Regions from separate parts of the Paenibacillus sp. CFBP13512 genome, predicted to be linked through region 3. Evidence: predicted binding sites of a transcription regulator. Region 3 holds the regulator's gene; each other region holds the start of a gene.
The links. Region 3 encodes LexA, which represses DNA repair genes until DNA is damaged. Its sites were predicted from a motif close to CGAACATATGTTCG; they were not measured.

Region 1: a site for LexA is predicted at 3,246-3,259, ahead of parE (DNA topoisomerase IV subunit B). Genes of this name have one in related genera too.
Region 2: a site for LexA is predicted at 2,676-2,689, ahead of PaeCFBP13512_RS01520 (WYL domain-containing protein). Genes of this name have one in related genera too.

The regions. Positions count from the first base shown of each region.
Region 1 is NZ_QGAD01000001.1:27,196-32,680, forward strand. It holds gene gyrA (DNA gyrase subunit A) at 1-877, opposite strand, end outside; gene PaeCFBP13512_RS23550 (hypothetical protein) at 887-1,009, opposite strand; gene parE (DNA topoisomerase IV subunit B) at 1,061-3,046, opposite strand; gene PaeCFBP13512_RS00145 (ABC transporter permease) at 3,413-4,402, opposite strand; gene PaeCFBP13512_RS00150 (ABC transporter ATP-binding protein) at 4,395-5,414, opposite strand; gene PaeCFBP13512_RS00155 (GDSL-type esterase/lipase family protein) at 5,458-5,485, opposite strand, start outside.
Region 2 is NZ_QGAD01000001.1:330,738-336,222, forward strand. It holds gene PaeCFBP13512_RS01510 (GNAT family N-acetyltransferase) at 1-20, opposite strand, end outside; gene PaeCFBP13512_RS23555 (hypothetical protein) at 77-208, shown strand; gene PaeCFBP13512_RS01515 (glycoside hydrolase family 3 C-terminal domain-containing protein) at 205-2,481, opposite strand; gene PaeCFBP13512_RS01520 (WYL domain-containing protein) at 2,706-3,137, shown strand; gene murI (glutamate racemase) at 3,296-4,090, opposite strand; gene PaeCFBP13512_RS01530 (alpha/beta hydrolase) at 4,232-5,227, opposite strand; gene PaeCFBP13512_RS01535 (SDR family NAD(P)-dependent oxidoreductase) at 5,334-5,485, opposite strand, start outside.
Region 3 is NZ_QGAD01000003.1:63,855-69,339, forward strand. It holds gene PaeCFBP13512_RS04730 (glycoside hydrolase family 127 protein) at 1-1,286, shown strand, start outside; gene PaeCFBP13512_RS04735 (hypothetical protein) at 1,313-1,549, shown strand; gene PaeCFBP13512_RS04740 (hypothetical protein) at 1,665-2,138, shown strand; gene lexA (transcriptional repressor LexA) at 2,214-2,840, opposite strand; gene yneA (cell division suppressor protein YneA) at 3,107-3,667, shown strand; gene PaeCFBP13512_RS04755 (DUF896 domain-containing protein) at 3,876-4,085, shown strand; gene PaeCFBP13512_RS04760 (hypothetical protein) at 4,269-4,790, shown strand; gene PaeCFBP13512_RS04765 (HAD family hydrolase) at 4,890-5,485, shown strand, end outside.

The sequences.
Region 1 (5,485 bases), on a different contig from region 3:
GTACTTCAGCAATACCTTCTACTTTTTTCTCCAAACGGATATTTTCCATCGCTGTGACAAGACGTACTTTTACCACTTGATAAGGAATTTCGGTAATCACAATTTGCTGTTTACCGCCACGTAATGTTTCAATTTCTGTTTTAGAACGTATGTAGATACGCCCTTTGCCTGTAGAATAGGCATCACGAATCCCGTCTCCACCCATGATCGTACCACCTGTTGGGAAATCCGGGCCTTTGATATAGTTCATCAGTTCAGGCAATTCCATTTCAGGTTTTTCCATCAATGCAATACAACCTTCGATCACTTCACGCAGGCTGTGCGAAGGAATTTCTGTTGCAAAACCTGATGAAATTCCGCTTACGCCATTGACTAATAAATTAGGATAACGAGCTGGTAAAACGACAGGTTCTTGCGTCGTATTATCAAAGTTGTCTTTAAATTGAACCGTATTCCGATCAATATCACGTAAAATCTCCATCGCAATCGAAGATAAACGAGCTTCGGTATAACGCATTGCTGCTGCTGGATCATCATCAGGCGATCCCCAGTTACCATGGCCATCGACAAGCGTATGACTCATTTTCCAAGGTTGTGCCATCCGTACCATACCATCATAGATCGATGAATCACCATGAGGATGATAGTTACCCATCACGTCACCGACTGTTTTAGCTGATTTGCGATATCCTTTTTCCGGTGTATTGCCTGAATCGTACATAGCATACAAAATACGACGTTGTACCGGTTTCAATCCATCACGAACATCAGGAATCGCGCGGTCTTGAATAATATATTTAGAGTAGCGACCAAAACGGTCTCCAACGATTTCTTCTAGAAATGCTGGTAAAAATTTATCGTTATTTTCAATAGCCATCCGTTCACCTTACCTTCCGAGCTTATCGCCGGATAATTTTGAAGCCGCCGCAGAGTACAGAGGGAAGTGAATACCATTCCAACCAAGCACGGTATGATGCTCACTTCCATCTGCACTAAAGCAGCGGCTCATTTAGTTTGATCATCCATCAAGATTACTTTTCTATATCACAGATACAATTATTTACTCCGCATATTCTGTAAAGTCTACGTTTTCGACGATCCAACGTTTACGAGGATCAACTTTATCGCCCATTAATGTAGATACACGACGTTCTGCTTTGGCAGCATCTTCGATCTGTACTTTAAGTAATGTACGACTTTCAGGATTCATCGTTGTTTCCCATAATTGATCTGGATTCATTTCACCTAATCCTTTGTAACGTTGTAAATCTACATTTTTGCCGAACTCTTTCATCGACTGATTCAACTCTTCGTCTGTCCATACATAACGTTCTTGCGATTTTTTGCCGGCACGTTGAGAAATCTTGTACAGCGGAGGTTGAGCAATATAGATACGACCGTTATCGATCAATTGCTTCATATAACGATAGAAGAATGTTAATAGCAACACTTGAATATGTGCACCATCGGTATCCGCATCGGTCATAATAATGATTTTGGAATAATTGCTATCTTCTATGGCAAATTCAGTTCCTACTCCTGCACCAATAGCAGAAATAATCGCCCGATATTCTTCATTTTTCATTACATCTGCAAGTTTGGATTTCTCTGGATTCATCGGTTTACCTTTGAGTGGTAAAATCGCTTGAATCTTGGAATCTCGTCCTTGTTTCGCAGAACCACCTGCCGAATCTCCTTCGACAATAAACAGTTCGTTTTTAGAAAAATCTTTCGATTGCGCTGGACTTAGCTTACCGTTCAGATTCGAACTTTCGCTACGTTTGCGTCCTGTACGCATATCATCACGCGCTTTACGAGCTGCTTCGCGTGCACGAGAAGCTTGAACTGCTTTTTTGATCAGCTTTTGAGCGACTTGTGGGTTTTCTTCGAGAAAACGTTGCATATTTTCAGCGACTACCGCATCTACTGCTCCACGTGCGGAAGAACTACCCAATTGGTCTTTGGTCTGACCGACAAACTCTACATCTGACATTTTGACGCTTATAACCGCCATCATGCCTTCTCGTAAATCTCCACCTTCGAGGTTTTTATCTTTTTCTTTGATCAGTGCTGTTTTACGAGCATAATCATTCAATACACGAGTATATGCTGCTCTAAATCCTGTCTCATGCGTACCGCCGCCCCGTGTAGGGATGGAGTTTACAAATGAAGCAAGCGTTTCAGTATATCCTGCATTGTACTGCATCGCTACTTCGACTTCGATATCTTCACGCTCGACATTGAAATGAATCACATCATGAAGAACATCTTTGCCTTCATTCAAAAACTCTACGAATTGACTGGCTCCGCCTTCATAATAAAAACGATCTTCTTTATCATTACGATCGTCTTTAAGTAAAATTTCTAAGCCTGAATTCAGAAAAGCAATTTCTTGCAGACGCTCAGCAAGTGTATCGTAATTCAATGCAATTCCTTGTTGGAATACACGAATATCTGGTTTGAATGTAACTTTTGTTCCTGTAATTTTGGTTTTGCCAATGACTTCAAGACCACTTACAGGCTCACCTACATGCTCTTTTTCTTTTTTATCAACCCAATATTCAAAACGTTGACGGTGAATACCACCATCACGATAAATTTCTACTTCTAGCCACTCGGATAATGCATTCGTTACTGAAGCACCAACTCCGTGTAGACCTCCGGACTTTTTGTATCCTCCACCGCCGAATTTACCACCTGCATGCAAAATAGTAAATACAACTTGTGGTGTAGGTACTCCACTTTTATGCATTCCTGTCGGAATACCACGTCCGTTATCAAAAACCGTAACCGAACCATCTTTGTTCAGTGAAATCTCGATTTTTGAACAATGTTTTGCCAAATGCTCGTCAACTGCGTTGTCCACAATCTCCCATACGAGATGATGAAGCCCAGATGAACTTGTACTACCGATATACATCCCCGGACGTTTCCGTACGGCAACCAGCCCTTCAAGCACCTGAATGTCGTCAGCATCATACCCGGAAACTGGCGGATTAACATTACCACGGGATGAATTTGTGAGTGAATCGATCTTTTCGACCATTCATGGTCCCCCTCTTTAATCTAAATATTGCTTTGTTCTGTTTGACCTACGATTAGCATTATAAATCTTAGTCGAAAATTATACCATAGGTAAATCAATAATCGCGCTTGACCCCGAACCATCATATCATACGCTTTTATTTTGTCGACACTTTTGATTTACATAAAATGTAATTTATTCGATAGATAAATGTATAATGCAAACACATGTTCCTTTTATTCTTTAAGTGTAATCTAATCTTTTCATTTCGTAAACCCACTTGTCACATTATTCTACGATTTCCCATTATATTAGCTATAATGATCTTTTGTAAATAAACTTGCCTGCTGATCTTCATAAGATAAGCAGGCAATCATACTATACTTTTTAATTGAGCACATCTCTTTTGGTAAATACAGCAAATGAAACAATAACTGACGCTAATGCCCATACTGCCAATACGCCAAGCGAGAATGGTAATGTCATGCCTTCAATCGGTGCCGGGCTTCCTGATAAATAATTAGTCAGTCCCAAATTAACCATAAATAAATATTTAGCTGTGCTCCACGAAGCCGCCATATTGGTCAAAATGGTACCTGCAATCAATGCCGCCATCATAATAACGATACTGGCTGCGGTACTTCGTACTAACACAGATACCATAAAGGCAAGTAATCCGACGGTCAACCCGACAAACCAGATCAATCCCATTTGCATCAAAATAAATTGCCACTGGGCTATAGCGTGTACACTACTCATATCGGTTCCTGTATCACCCGGCTGGAATCCGGTAAATACAGGAATGTTAAATCCACTGTATCCGAATGCTGCCCCTGAGATGACGTAGGAAATAATAAAGGTTGAAACGACAATCAGCGAGACAAACATCGTCAGTGTAATGAGTTTACTTAACAATACTTTCCACCTACGAATCGGCCTTGTAAGCAACATTTTGATCGTTCCGCCTGTTCGTTCTGCCGATACCAGATCAGAAGCAATCGTCATAATAAGCAGTGGGATAAATAAGCTACTGGAGTTATCCAGAAATTCGCGAGTAAATGTAACGCCACCCGGTTCATTCGGATTCACATCATTTTCTAAATAATATTGCATCTGTTGGACAAACACACGACGGTATTTTTTCCATTCTTCAGGTACACGATCACTACCTAATGAGTTCTGGTTATCTGTGATTGCTTGCTGTAATTCAACACGCCAATCTTCACCGAACTTGGTGCGATTTTCTTGGGCTTGACGCATCTGCGCATAAGTAAACATCGGTACCAGTACTAATAAAACCAATAGCACGACATAAAATCTTTTTTTCTTAATAATTTTTATCGTTTCATTCTGTACCAATGGCCATATACTATTCAATAAATTCACCTTCTGTCACGCCCAGAAATAGTTGTTCCAATGTCGGGCTAAGTTTGCGTACATTATGAATCTGAATCCCTGCTTGCACAAGTGTAGCAATCGTTGTCGAAATGTATTCTTCAGGGGTTGCGGTGATAATAGAATGCGGTCGAAGTGATGCTGCTGTATCGTTATCCAAGTTAGAACTCTCCAGATCAAGCACTTGAATAGAAGGTATTGATTGAAGAATCTGTTCTCCTTGTGCTTGAGGTTCTAATTCCCATATCACAAGATGCTGTGTATCTTCTACCAGCTCTGTTACTCCGCCTACAGCAATAACACTTCCTCGTCCCACAATCGCCACTCGATCACAAAGCAATTGAATTTCACTGAGTAAATGACTGGATACAAACACAGCCATACCTTGCGATGCCAGTTCGCGGATAAAAATACGCATATCTCGAATCCCTTTAGGATCAAGTCCATTGGTCGGTTCATCTAAAATAAGCAATTTAGGGCGACCTAACAACGCTTGAGCGATCCCAAGCCGTTGACGCATACCTAGTGAGTACTTGCTTACTTTATCGTGGATACGCTCATCCAGACGGACAATCTCGGTGACTTCTTGAATCCGTTTCTCATCTACACCGGGCTGCATCCGTGCAAAATGCTCTAAGTTTTCCCATCCTGTCAGGTAAGGATACATTTCAGGATTTTCAACAATTGAACCGACATAAGCCAAAGCCTTCTCCGGTTGCTTGGTCACATCGTAACCGCAAATATTGATCGTTCCTTCTGTGGGGCGAATCAGATTCACAAGCATTCGAATCGTTGTTGTTTTACCTGCACCGTTCGGTCCTAGAAAACCAAAGATTTCACCTGCTTTGACTTCAAAAGTGACATCTTTGATAATCCACTTTTTGCCGATTTTCTTTTTGACATGCTGGACAGATAATACAATCTCTTCTTGAGATGATACAGACTGCGAATCAGCCGTTGCTATGGGATGGGTTGTTGTTAATTTAGAATCCATTATGATCTAGCTCCTCTCTCATTTCCATACAGGGTATACCTCATTATTCGATACTCTGGACGACACGTTCT
Region 2 (5,485 bases), on a different contig from region 3:
CGTATCACTTCTATCGCCATTTTGTTTTGCTCCTTCGATCTTTCCATTGTGGACTCTTTATAATTGTATCATATAAATGGAAGATATAGACGGCTATTGTTGGGATATGGTGGATAAATTCTATTTCTATGCTGATCCAAAACAGCTTGATGACAGCAAAAAACAGCCCTTTTCCATAGCGAAAAAGGCTGTTTTATCTACAAATTAACGTTGATTATTTACAAATGCTTGATTCAATATTTCGATATCTTTAGCTAACATTTCTTCTGTATATTTACCCTGTCCAAAGTTCACCATAGCACGTAAAGGCATTCCTTTGACCATAGCAGACATCATATCATCACTAGGATCAAATAATTCGCCCATTCCTGAACGTTCTAACAATTCTTTAGCCAGTTGTTGAGTCGTTGGGTGTGTTGTAATATCACCCATCGTTGTATTACGGTCAATCGTAATAGGAAGTTCTACTGTCGATTGTATCTCTACTGATTGTTGCACACGAATATCACGAGAAGAAGAACCGATTAGAATCTCAAATGTTCCTGATTCTACATGCCAGTCCGCAATATCTACATTGTAATAAGCGAAAGCACGTTTATCGAGGGTAAACTGTACTGTCTGACTTTCCCCTGCTTGTAGATGAACTTTAGCGAATCCTTTCAATTCTTTTTGCGGACGTATCACTGTACTCTCATGATCGCTTACATACAATTGTACAATTTCTTTACCTGCTGTTTTGCCTGTATTGGTAATCGTCACACTCACTTTTACTTTATCTTGGTCGCTGTATTGCTGACGATCTAACTGTAGATCACTATATTCAAATGACGTATAACTGAGTCCGTAACCAAATGGGAACAAAGGCTCTACCTGCTTGGTATCATAATAACGATAACCTACAAAAATACCTTCACGATATTCGACCCGATCTTTTTCCCCCGGGAAATATAAAAATGATGGATTATCACTTAAATGCATAGGGAACGTTTCTGCTAATTTACCGCTTGGACTTACTTCACCAAAGAGTAGATCCGCAACTGCACCTCCAAATGCTTGTCCACCCAGATATCCTTCTAATACAGCTTTGGCGTGGTTGATCCACGGCATTTCTACAGGTGAGCCGTTACTAAGAACAATAATAAGATTAGGCTGTACTTTAGCAATTTCTTCGATTAATTGTTGATGATTTTGCGGAATATTGAGATGAGTTCGATCATATCCTTCAGATTCATACCGATCAGGTAAGCCAGTAAACAAAATAGCCACATCTGCTTCTGCTGCTTGTTGTACCGCTTCTTGGACTAATGTGGTTTGGACATCATCGCTATCGAGATCATATCCAGCTGTATACGATACCTGACCTTGATCACCTACTAATTGAGTAATTTCGTCAAATGCTTTATCCAGTTGAGTTGGATTCACATGGGAACTGCCGCCGCCTTGATAACGAGGATTTTGTGCAAATTCACCGATCACCGCAATTTTTCCTTTTTTAGCAAGAGGTAAAAGGTGATCTTCATTTTTGAGTAAAACCATACTTTCTTGTCCTATTTTACGCGCTAGTGCATGATGTTCATCTGCATTATACGTAGCATCTGCTTGACGTTGCTCGACCGCTTTGAAAATAAATTCCAAAATCTTGGTAACGGCTTGATCTAATACCTCTGCATCCAATTGTCCTTCTCGAACAGCTTTGACAATTTTGGCATCACCAATACCATTATTAGCAGGCATTTCAAGTTCTAATCCTGCACGAAGTCCGTCTACACGTTCGTTCACAGCGCCCCAATCGGAGACTACAAACCCTTCAAATCCCCATTCTTCACGTAATACTTTGGTTAACAGAAATTTATTTTCTCCTGTATATGTTCCATTTAATTTATTGTAAGAACACATAACGCTCCAAGGTTGAGATTTCTTAACCGCTCCTTCAAAGCTAGCTAGATAAATCTCACGCAATGTACGCTCATCGACAATCGCATCTACACTCATACGACGTTCTTCTTGATTGTTAGCAGCAAAATGCTTGAGTGATGTACCGACACCCTGACTTTGTACCCCTTGAATATGATGAGCAGCTAATTCCGCAGAAAGATAGGGATCTTCAGAAAAGTATTCAAAGTTGCGTCCACATAACGGCGAACGTTTGATGTTGGTTCCAGGTCCAAGCAATACAGCTACATCTTCTGCTTGTGATTCTTGACCTAGTGCTTCCCCTACTTGACGGATAAGATCACGGTTCCATGAAGAAGCCATGCCTGCCGCTGAAGGGAAACAAGTCGCAGGTACACTATCGTTTAACCCTAGATGATCAGCTTCTTTCCCTTGCTTACGTAATCCATGCGGCCCATCGGTCATCATGACAGACGGAATATTTAAACGTTCGATCGGTTGTGTTTTCCAGAAATCAAGACCTGAGCAAAGACTCGCCTTTTCTTCAAGCGTCATTTGAGATAATAATTGTGGAATATTAGTTTTCATTATGTCCTCCTTGAATAACTGTACTTATCCATAAATCGTTATCACTTCACTTACCCAATATAAGCATAGACTGAAATCAATAGTTCGTATGGTACGATCCATATGTAATTGGTACTTATCTGAATGATTATAAATAAGGTTTAAATAACACTTGAAAAAGAAACGTATGTTCGTATATAATAAGAATATAAATAAGAACAAATGTTCGGATAGGAGAATACGATATGTTATCTAAATATAGAGGCGAAATTGTAGAAATTGTGTATATGGATCGTTCGAATCAATTGACTCAACGACGTATAGAGATTAAGCATATTCGTAAAGGTCTGGTATATGCAGACTGTCTACGTACAGGAAGTCCACGTACATTTCGTGAAGATCAGATTTTGGCATGGCAACCTGCGAAGTCCAAGCTGAAGCCTACGATTAAGCCTGTTCAACCGCTTCATCCTCGTCTAACAGGATACACTGCTTCTCCGACGAGAGCAGAAGTTATTCCTCAGACGTTCACTAACTCATCCTCTCATGCTGTCAATACATCTGTGGTTAGACCTCCTGCAACCAAACGTAAATCTATGTCGATCAAAGCTACCCGTTCCCTTCGTCATTCTACACCGTCTGCTCTTGCTTCTACTTCTCCTACTCAGGTTTCTTAACCAAAGCTGTGGAAAGTGTACTCCATTTTTAGAATACTGCTTATCCAAAAAATATTTGCTGATGTACACTACATCTTTTGCTGATTTGTATAGCAAAAAGCGCAGCTTATCATGATAGGCTGCGCTTTACTTGGTATATATGAGGATAGAATCATTTTTTAGGATGAGCGAAATGGGGATGGGGACGATAATCTGACTAACAATTGATGATAAGCTTCTAACTGCTCTGCCTCATGAATAACTTTGCCAGATTCTACATACATTATCTTACCTGTTCCTTCACCAATTGAAGAATGTTGTTGTAATATACGATATAAATTTCGTGCTGTGCCTTCTCCACCATCAATAATATCTACTTCTTCTGGAAAGAAATGATGCAAGTGTTCTCTAAAATAAGGAAAATGAGTGCATCCTAAGACGATAGTTCCGTATTGATTGGGATCAAGTCCAGATAGCGCTTGTTCCAAATAAGACTGCACTTCTTCCTCTGCGAATTGACGCTTTTCAGCTAATTGTACCAACCCTGGCAAAGCCAAACTTTCTACAATATCAGCAGTATCAATAGAACGGACTAAATTTTGAAATTTTTCTTCTTGTAATGTTAATGTGGTTGCGAAGACCAATACCTTTTTGCGCTTAATCATACTGTTCTGAACCGCAGGCTTCACCGCTGGTTCTATACCTAGAATAGGAAAGTCATAAGCTTGACGTAGATCATTGACTGCTATACTGGTAGCTGTATTACAAGCAATCACCAGCGCTTTAATATCTTGCGCAGCTAAATAATCTACCGCTTCAAAAATATACTGACGCACTTCGTCTTTAGGCTTTTCACCATAAGGCACATGCTGAGTATCTGCATAAAAAATATAGTCTTCCTCTGGCAATACCTTTAACATCTCATGTAAAACAGTTAATCCACCAATCCCCGAGTCCAACACACCAATTTTCAATTTATTCACTCTTCTTTCAAGACGGCAACTTGTTGTCTTTGTAATAAAGTCGTTCTTTCATTATAACTTTTCTTGTTTGTTTTTTAAAATCAAACCTTATTTAATAGATAATGCTCACTGTTCGACTTTATTCCTTAATATTCATTCTTCTTGGTTTTGGTCTTGGTCTTGTTCTGTCGATTGAATATAAGTTACCGATTCGTGTAATAACTGAGCGAAAGATTCAGGATAATCATGATCCAGTTCAGGAAGCTCAATATATTGGTAATCTACATGCGCTTCTTGTAGAGCTTCGATCAATTCCATCGTACCCGGCAGACAATCATCGTCCCATTCTCCACACATAATCGAAAGTTTAACACCAGCTTCCTGTAATCCCGCTAGCCCTTTCTCCCATTCTGAAGCTTCTGGTAACCACGGTGCGACCAGAATCAAGCCACTGAACGCTGTAGGGTCTTGAATCGCAGTATATAGAGACACTCTTGCTCCTGCTGAGAATCCACCTACAATCGGCTTCAAGGATGTAGTTGAAGGGCTTAGAGCATCTTCGGTCATAATATCACTAAGATGCCATTTCAATTCTTCTATACCTTGCTCTACATCTTCCCACTCATACGCATCGGTGAACAGAATTTGTGAAGATTGAGGTAAAGCTAGACGATAATGATGATCTAACAGACTGATCCAATAAGGTTCTGCAATTTCGATATTTTCCTGATCACCATGTAGAGCAATAATCGTCTGTTGTATTGTATGATCTTCTTGATCATTCGGGTACAGAATTTTCAATTCAGGTGTAGACTCTTCGCGTGCTAATGTTTCTCGTTCTACACATAATTCGACTAATTTTTGAAATTCATCTTGATCACGTAAAGACTTCAAATCCTCTTCTTCCAGTAAGTATGTAGAAGAATACCAGTATCCTTTTTCCAAAATAGCTTCTTGTAGTAGTTGTAATGCTTCTGTATTCATACCTGAAGCAGCCGCTAAAGAATAACGGAAATTATACACTTGTGCATCGTTACCTTTTACTTCATTCGCATGTTCAGTTATATAAGTATAAGCTTCTTGACTGCTCTGCTCTGCCAAAATTTCAAGTGTTCGGTTAATAAGACGTGTGTATGTTAGTGTAGTCATGTCTTCAGCTCCTATAATGTCAAAATAAGAAAAACCCTTGAAATGATGATTCAAGGGTTCTTGCATACGTATTGTACCAAATTCTGATACGATAACCTATTCTATCTTATTGCGCGGTTACAGCTCCATCAATGGCATAGACAGCACCATTGATATAAGGTGCTTCATCTCCTAATAAGAAAGATACTAGATTCGCAATTTCTTCGGGTTTGCCTAATCGTCCCGAAGGAATACTATCAACGGTTGCTTTCATTGTCT
Region 3 (5,485 bases):
TTTTTGCCAGACAACAAGCAGCAGATAATGGTCACAAAGCTGTAATTGAAGGTATGAATCATCGTCCTTTGGAGTACTATCAAGCACATCAACCTATTTTAGAACAGCAGACCGCAGAAGGTCATGCCGTAAGATTAGTCTATATGTGTACTGCTATGGCAGATGTTGCTTTATTAGCAGGGGATAACGCGATGTTAGAAGCTTGTCGTCGTCTTTGGAAAAATATAATCAACAAACGCATGTATATTACAGGAGGAATAGGATCAACAGTAGATGGAGAAGCATTTACACTCGATTATGATTTACCTAATGATACGATGTATTGTGAGACTTGTGCTTCGATCGGATTAATCTTTTTTGCCTTTAATATGCTCAAAAATGAAGCGAGATCTGAATATGCAGATGTGCTAGAACGTGCCTTATACAATACTGCTATTGGTGGTATGGCGCTGGATGGTAAGCATTTCTTTTATGTCAATCCGCTAGAAGTGCATCCAGAAAGTAGCCGTCATGATCCGGGGAAAAGTCATGTGAAATTTACAAGACCAGAATGGTTCGGTTGTGCTTGTTGTCCGCCGAATCTAGCTCGCTTATTAACATCACTTCACAAATATATTTATACTGTTCAAGCAGACACAAATACGATATACACTCATTTATTTATGACCCATACAACAGAGTTAGAGATCAATGATCATCCTGTGCAATTGGAGCAAATTACTAATTTGCCATGGGAAGGTGATGTTTCTATAGTCACACAGATGAAGCAATCCACTTCGTTTACATTAGCCATTAGATTGCCATACTGGGCTGAACATTATTCTTTATTGTTAAATGGTAATCCTATAGATGCAGACCCCATCAACGGATATATACACATTGATCGAATCTGGCATAGTAATGACAAGCTAGAATTGAAGTTACCGATGGAGATTAAAGAATATACCGCTCATCCATTAGTACGGGCGGATATAGGCAAAGTTGCTATAGGTCGAGGGCCATTTATATATTGTGCAGAAGAGGTTGATAATGGAGAGCATTTGCATTTGGTTCAGTTAACGCAAGATCAGACATATGAGTATGAATTTGATGAACAATTATTAGGTGGAGTAGGCACGATTAAAGTAGAAGCTCGAAAAAGAAATATAGAACCAGAGTGGGAAGATGTATTATATGCTTCTAAAGCTCCTCAAACGTATACGTCTACAGCGTTACGTCTAATTCCTTATTACTGCTGGGCGAACCGACAAATAGGCGAAATGCGTGTATGGCTTAATAAAGCTTAATAAACATTCAGAAAGGAGAATACACAATGAAATCCAAAATGAAAATTGATCCCCAAAAATTTGCATACACTGTGATTTCAAGTTATTCATCAGATAAAGAGAATGCAGAAGCGATTGCCAAAGATCATCTGAGCGTATTTTTGAATGCTTATTTTGTAGCAGAAAAATTCAATATATTAGAATCTCAATTAGCAGAAAAAGCAGAAAGTAAAGATTTCAAAGCATTATTAGCTAAATTAATGGATACTAAGCTTTTTGGATAAGGTAGAACAAGATATTAGTTGAAAAAATATAATAGTAAGAGGAAATAAAAGGTATTCATTCTCTCAGATTAGGTTATGATGAAAGGGTAATTTAACTTATGAGAGAGGTGAGGTTATGGGTTGGATTGAGTCTGCGGCAATACGTGCGCGAGAAGAGAAAGTAGAGAAGGAAAAAGCTCATACCTATTCTTTAGAAATCCACGAACATTTTTTAGAACACTGCGAAGATTTATGGATGAAGTTTTCTACGATTTTAGAAGAGATCCAAGAAAATTTCAAAGAAGATTGTAGTGTTCAAAAAAAAGATGGAACTCAATTAGTCATTACAATCGCTCTCGTTGTTATTACGATCAATGCTGTTAAAAAAAATCTGACTGAGCACTATCATGGAGAAGCTTATATAGAATATAGTTGCTCACACAATCCAGGAAAACCTCAACTTGCTGTAGAATCATTATATTTAAATCCAATCGATCATCCTGTGTGGATGTATAAAATGGAGCAGAATGGAAAAGAAGTAGATGTTCCTTTTAGTGAGATCGAAGCTGAAGATGTTATTAAAACAGCTCTATGGAAATATATACAATAAATATGTAATAGTAATAAACTACAAAAAAGACCACTATCGATTAAGATAGTGGTCTTTTCTTATGATACATATGATTTAGTGCAGATTACGGAACAAACCTACAACTTTACCCAAAATCGTAACATGCGTCAGACGTAGTGGCTGATACATAGGATTTTCAGGTTGTAGACGAATATGGTCTTTTTCTTTATAAAAAGTTTTGACCGTTGCTTCATCGTCTTCTGTCATAGCGACAACAATATCGCCATTATCAGCGGTTTGTTGTTGACGTACGATCACGTAATCACCATTATAAATTCCTGCTTCAATCATACTGTCTCCAACTACAGAAAGCATAAATACTTGTCCTTCACCTGTAAAATTCTGTGGTAGAGGGAAGTAATCTTCAATATGTTCTGTAGCTGTAATCGGAACACCGGCGGTTACTTTTCCAATAATAGGAACACGAGATACCGTTTGAGCGAAAAGAATATTACTTTCAGACTCTTCTTGACCCAACAACTCGATGGCACGAGGTTTGGTCGGGTCGCGTCGAATCAGTCCTTTTTTCTCCAAACGATCCAGATGACCATGTACAGTAGAACTAGAAGCAAGACCTACAGCTTCACCAATTTCACGTACAGATGGCGGGTAACCTTTAAGTTTGACTTCATTTCGGATAAATTCCAAAATGGCCTGTTGGCGACTTGAAACTTTTGACATACCTTATCAACCCCAATGCTAGTAACGTTTGGCAAAATTATAACATAGAACTACCGTTCGTACAAACATAAGTTCTAAAATTTGTATATTTATTTGTTATTTGCTTATTTTCGTAGTCTATTCATCATCTAAATAGCATTATCTATAGTCCAAAAGTTGCGATAAAAAACACGAACGAAAGTTCGTAAAAAACTATTGAGTAAAACATATGTTCGTGTTATAGTGAATTTGAGAAAACAAGAACAAATGTTTGGAGCGTGATGAAAATGTTAAAATATACTACATATCGTAGCATCCACAATCAGTCTGAAGAGGATGAACAACAGATTGATACATCAGGATCAGATATACATCATACATCAACAGGTTATTCGGAAAAGCAAGCACAACAAGAAGCTATTCATGCTACACGGGCGGACAAAGATGTAGTTGTGGATGAGTGGACTTACGTACCTACCGTACAGAAGATCCGCAAGCCGATTCAACCAAAAGGCAAAAAGACGTTACGTCAAAAAACACTTCATCTTATCCAAAGCACAGCGCAAAAAGTAAAATGGAAATCAGGCGGACGTTTGATGGTATGTTTTGTTTTTGCAGGCGTATTGTTATACGGTGGAGTCATTCATAATTTCGTAGTTGCAGACAAGGTAGAAGGCCCTACACAAAAAGTAGTGGTACATGCAGGAGACAGTCTATGGAGTATTGCGAAAGAATACAAATCTGTACAGACAGATACGCGAGATTATATTGCTCAGATTCGTAGTGAGAATCAATTGGATTCAAGCGAAATCCAAGCAGGAGATGTGTTGGTTATTCCTTACGATTAATACACTATACTGAACTTAAATATACATGACTTATGGATACATGTATCGCAGGTAGTTTGTGTATGGGATAATGTCATCCGGTTAGGAATATTGTGATCGAACGATCAATATCGTCAAAGTTTGTTGAGATCTATAGATCTTGACAAGCTTTTTTTTACATGTCAAAGTTAGTGGGGCAAAAAGCACACCGATCACATGGAGGTTAATTATGGATATCGATACACTGATTACACGCATCAATGAATTAGCTCGTAAAAAGAAAAGTTCAGGTCTTACAGCAGAAGAAACGATAGAACGTGATGAATTACGTGCTGTTTATTTGAATAATATTCGCAGTAATTTCCGTCAACAATTAGATACAATTGAATTTGTAGAAGATACTGAATCATCGGATAACACCAAAAATAGTCAGAAATAAGAACATATAATAGCTTCAATCCACAAAAGAAAAATGAACGATAATAAGGGTGCTCTGGCCGATCTAGAACAGAGCATCCTATTTTGCTATAGAAATTTGGGGCTTGTTCTGGCATGATAAGATAGAAGGAAGTCTTCTGCTTTTATTGTAAGGCTTACATTATCTATTAGGGGGAAACAAAGTATGTCCCGTTCCTGGGAAAGGCAAGTTCGACGTAACTCAAAGCAAGTCAATGCTACACGTAGAAAACAAGGTCAGACTTCTATCGGTGGCAAAACCAGTATTTCCGAATATACGGCATATAAAGGAAGAAATATTGTTTTTCCAGCTGCTCTAGTGATATTGGGAATTATTTATGCTGTTATGGGTATTATGTATCCAACAGCTGATGGATTTAGTGCGATCTTTATCATTACTGTCGCATTGTATATCTTACTGGGTGTTATGCTTTATTTCCGCAAACCGTACTTGAAAATTGGTAGAGATTCACTGATTACAACCAAATTTAATCGTGATCGTCTGATTTCTTCATCTCAAGTGAAAAGTATCCGTCTTCAAAAAGGATATGTTGTTATTGAACATAGCTCCAAAGGTGGAAGCTGGGTATTCTCTCGTACTCTAAACCGTTATGATACAGATGCAATGAGCGAGCATTTGCGTACATTTGCAGCACAACACAAAATTACGATTCAAGAAAAAGCGTAAGCTTTTTGGAGAATGATTGGCATATAGCATCTATATCTGAGCAAGCATTCTAGTTCTAGTATAGTCAAAGTAATCATTATCGTTGAGGAGGTACAGGCAGTGAGTATTGAAGCCGTGTTGTTTGATCTAGATGATACGTTATTATGGGATGAACGCAGTATAGAAGAAGCTTTTGCAGAGACTTGCCGTGTGGCTCAGGAAGCGACAGGGGTAGATCCTATCGCTTTGGAAGAAGCTGTACGTAGAGAAGCAAGAGCACTTTATGAATCCTATGAGACTTTTCCATTTACACAATGGATAGGAATTAATCCGTTTGAAGGCTTGTGGGCTCAATTTTCCGCAGGTGAACAACCAGAATTCCGTCAATTGCAAGCAATTGCACCGACTTATCGCAAAGAATCATGGCGTAACGGTCTAAGTGCAATGGGGATCGAAGATGAAGCTTTGGCACTACAACTGTCTGATCGATTCGTTCAAGAACGACGTAACCGTCCTCATATCTATGAAGAAACATTTCAGATTTTGGATGAATTACAAGGTAAAGTGAAGCTATTGTTACTGACCAACGGTTGCCCTGCTTTGCAACAAGAAAAGTTAGACGGTGTGCCCAAATTAGCTCCTTATTTTGATCAGGTGGTTGTATCGGGTGCATTTGGCAAAGGGAAACCGAATGCTGAGATCTTTGAGCATGCGCT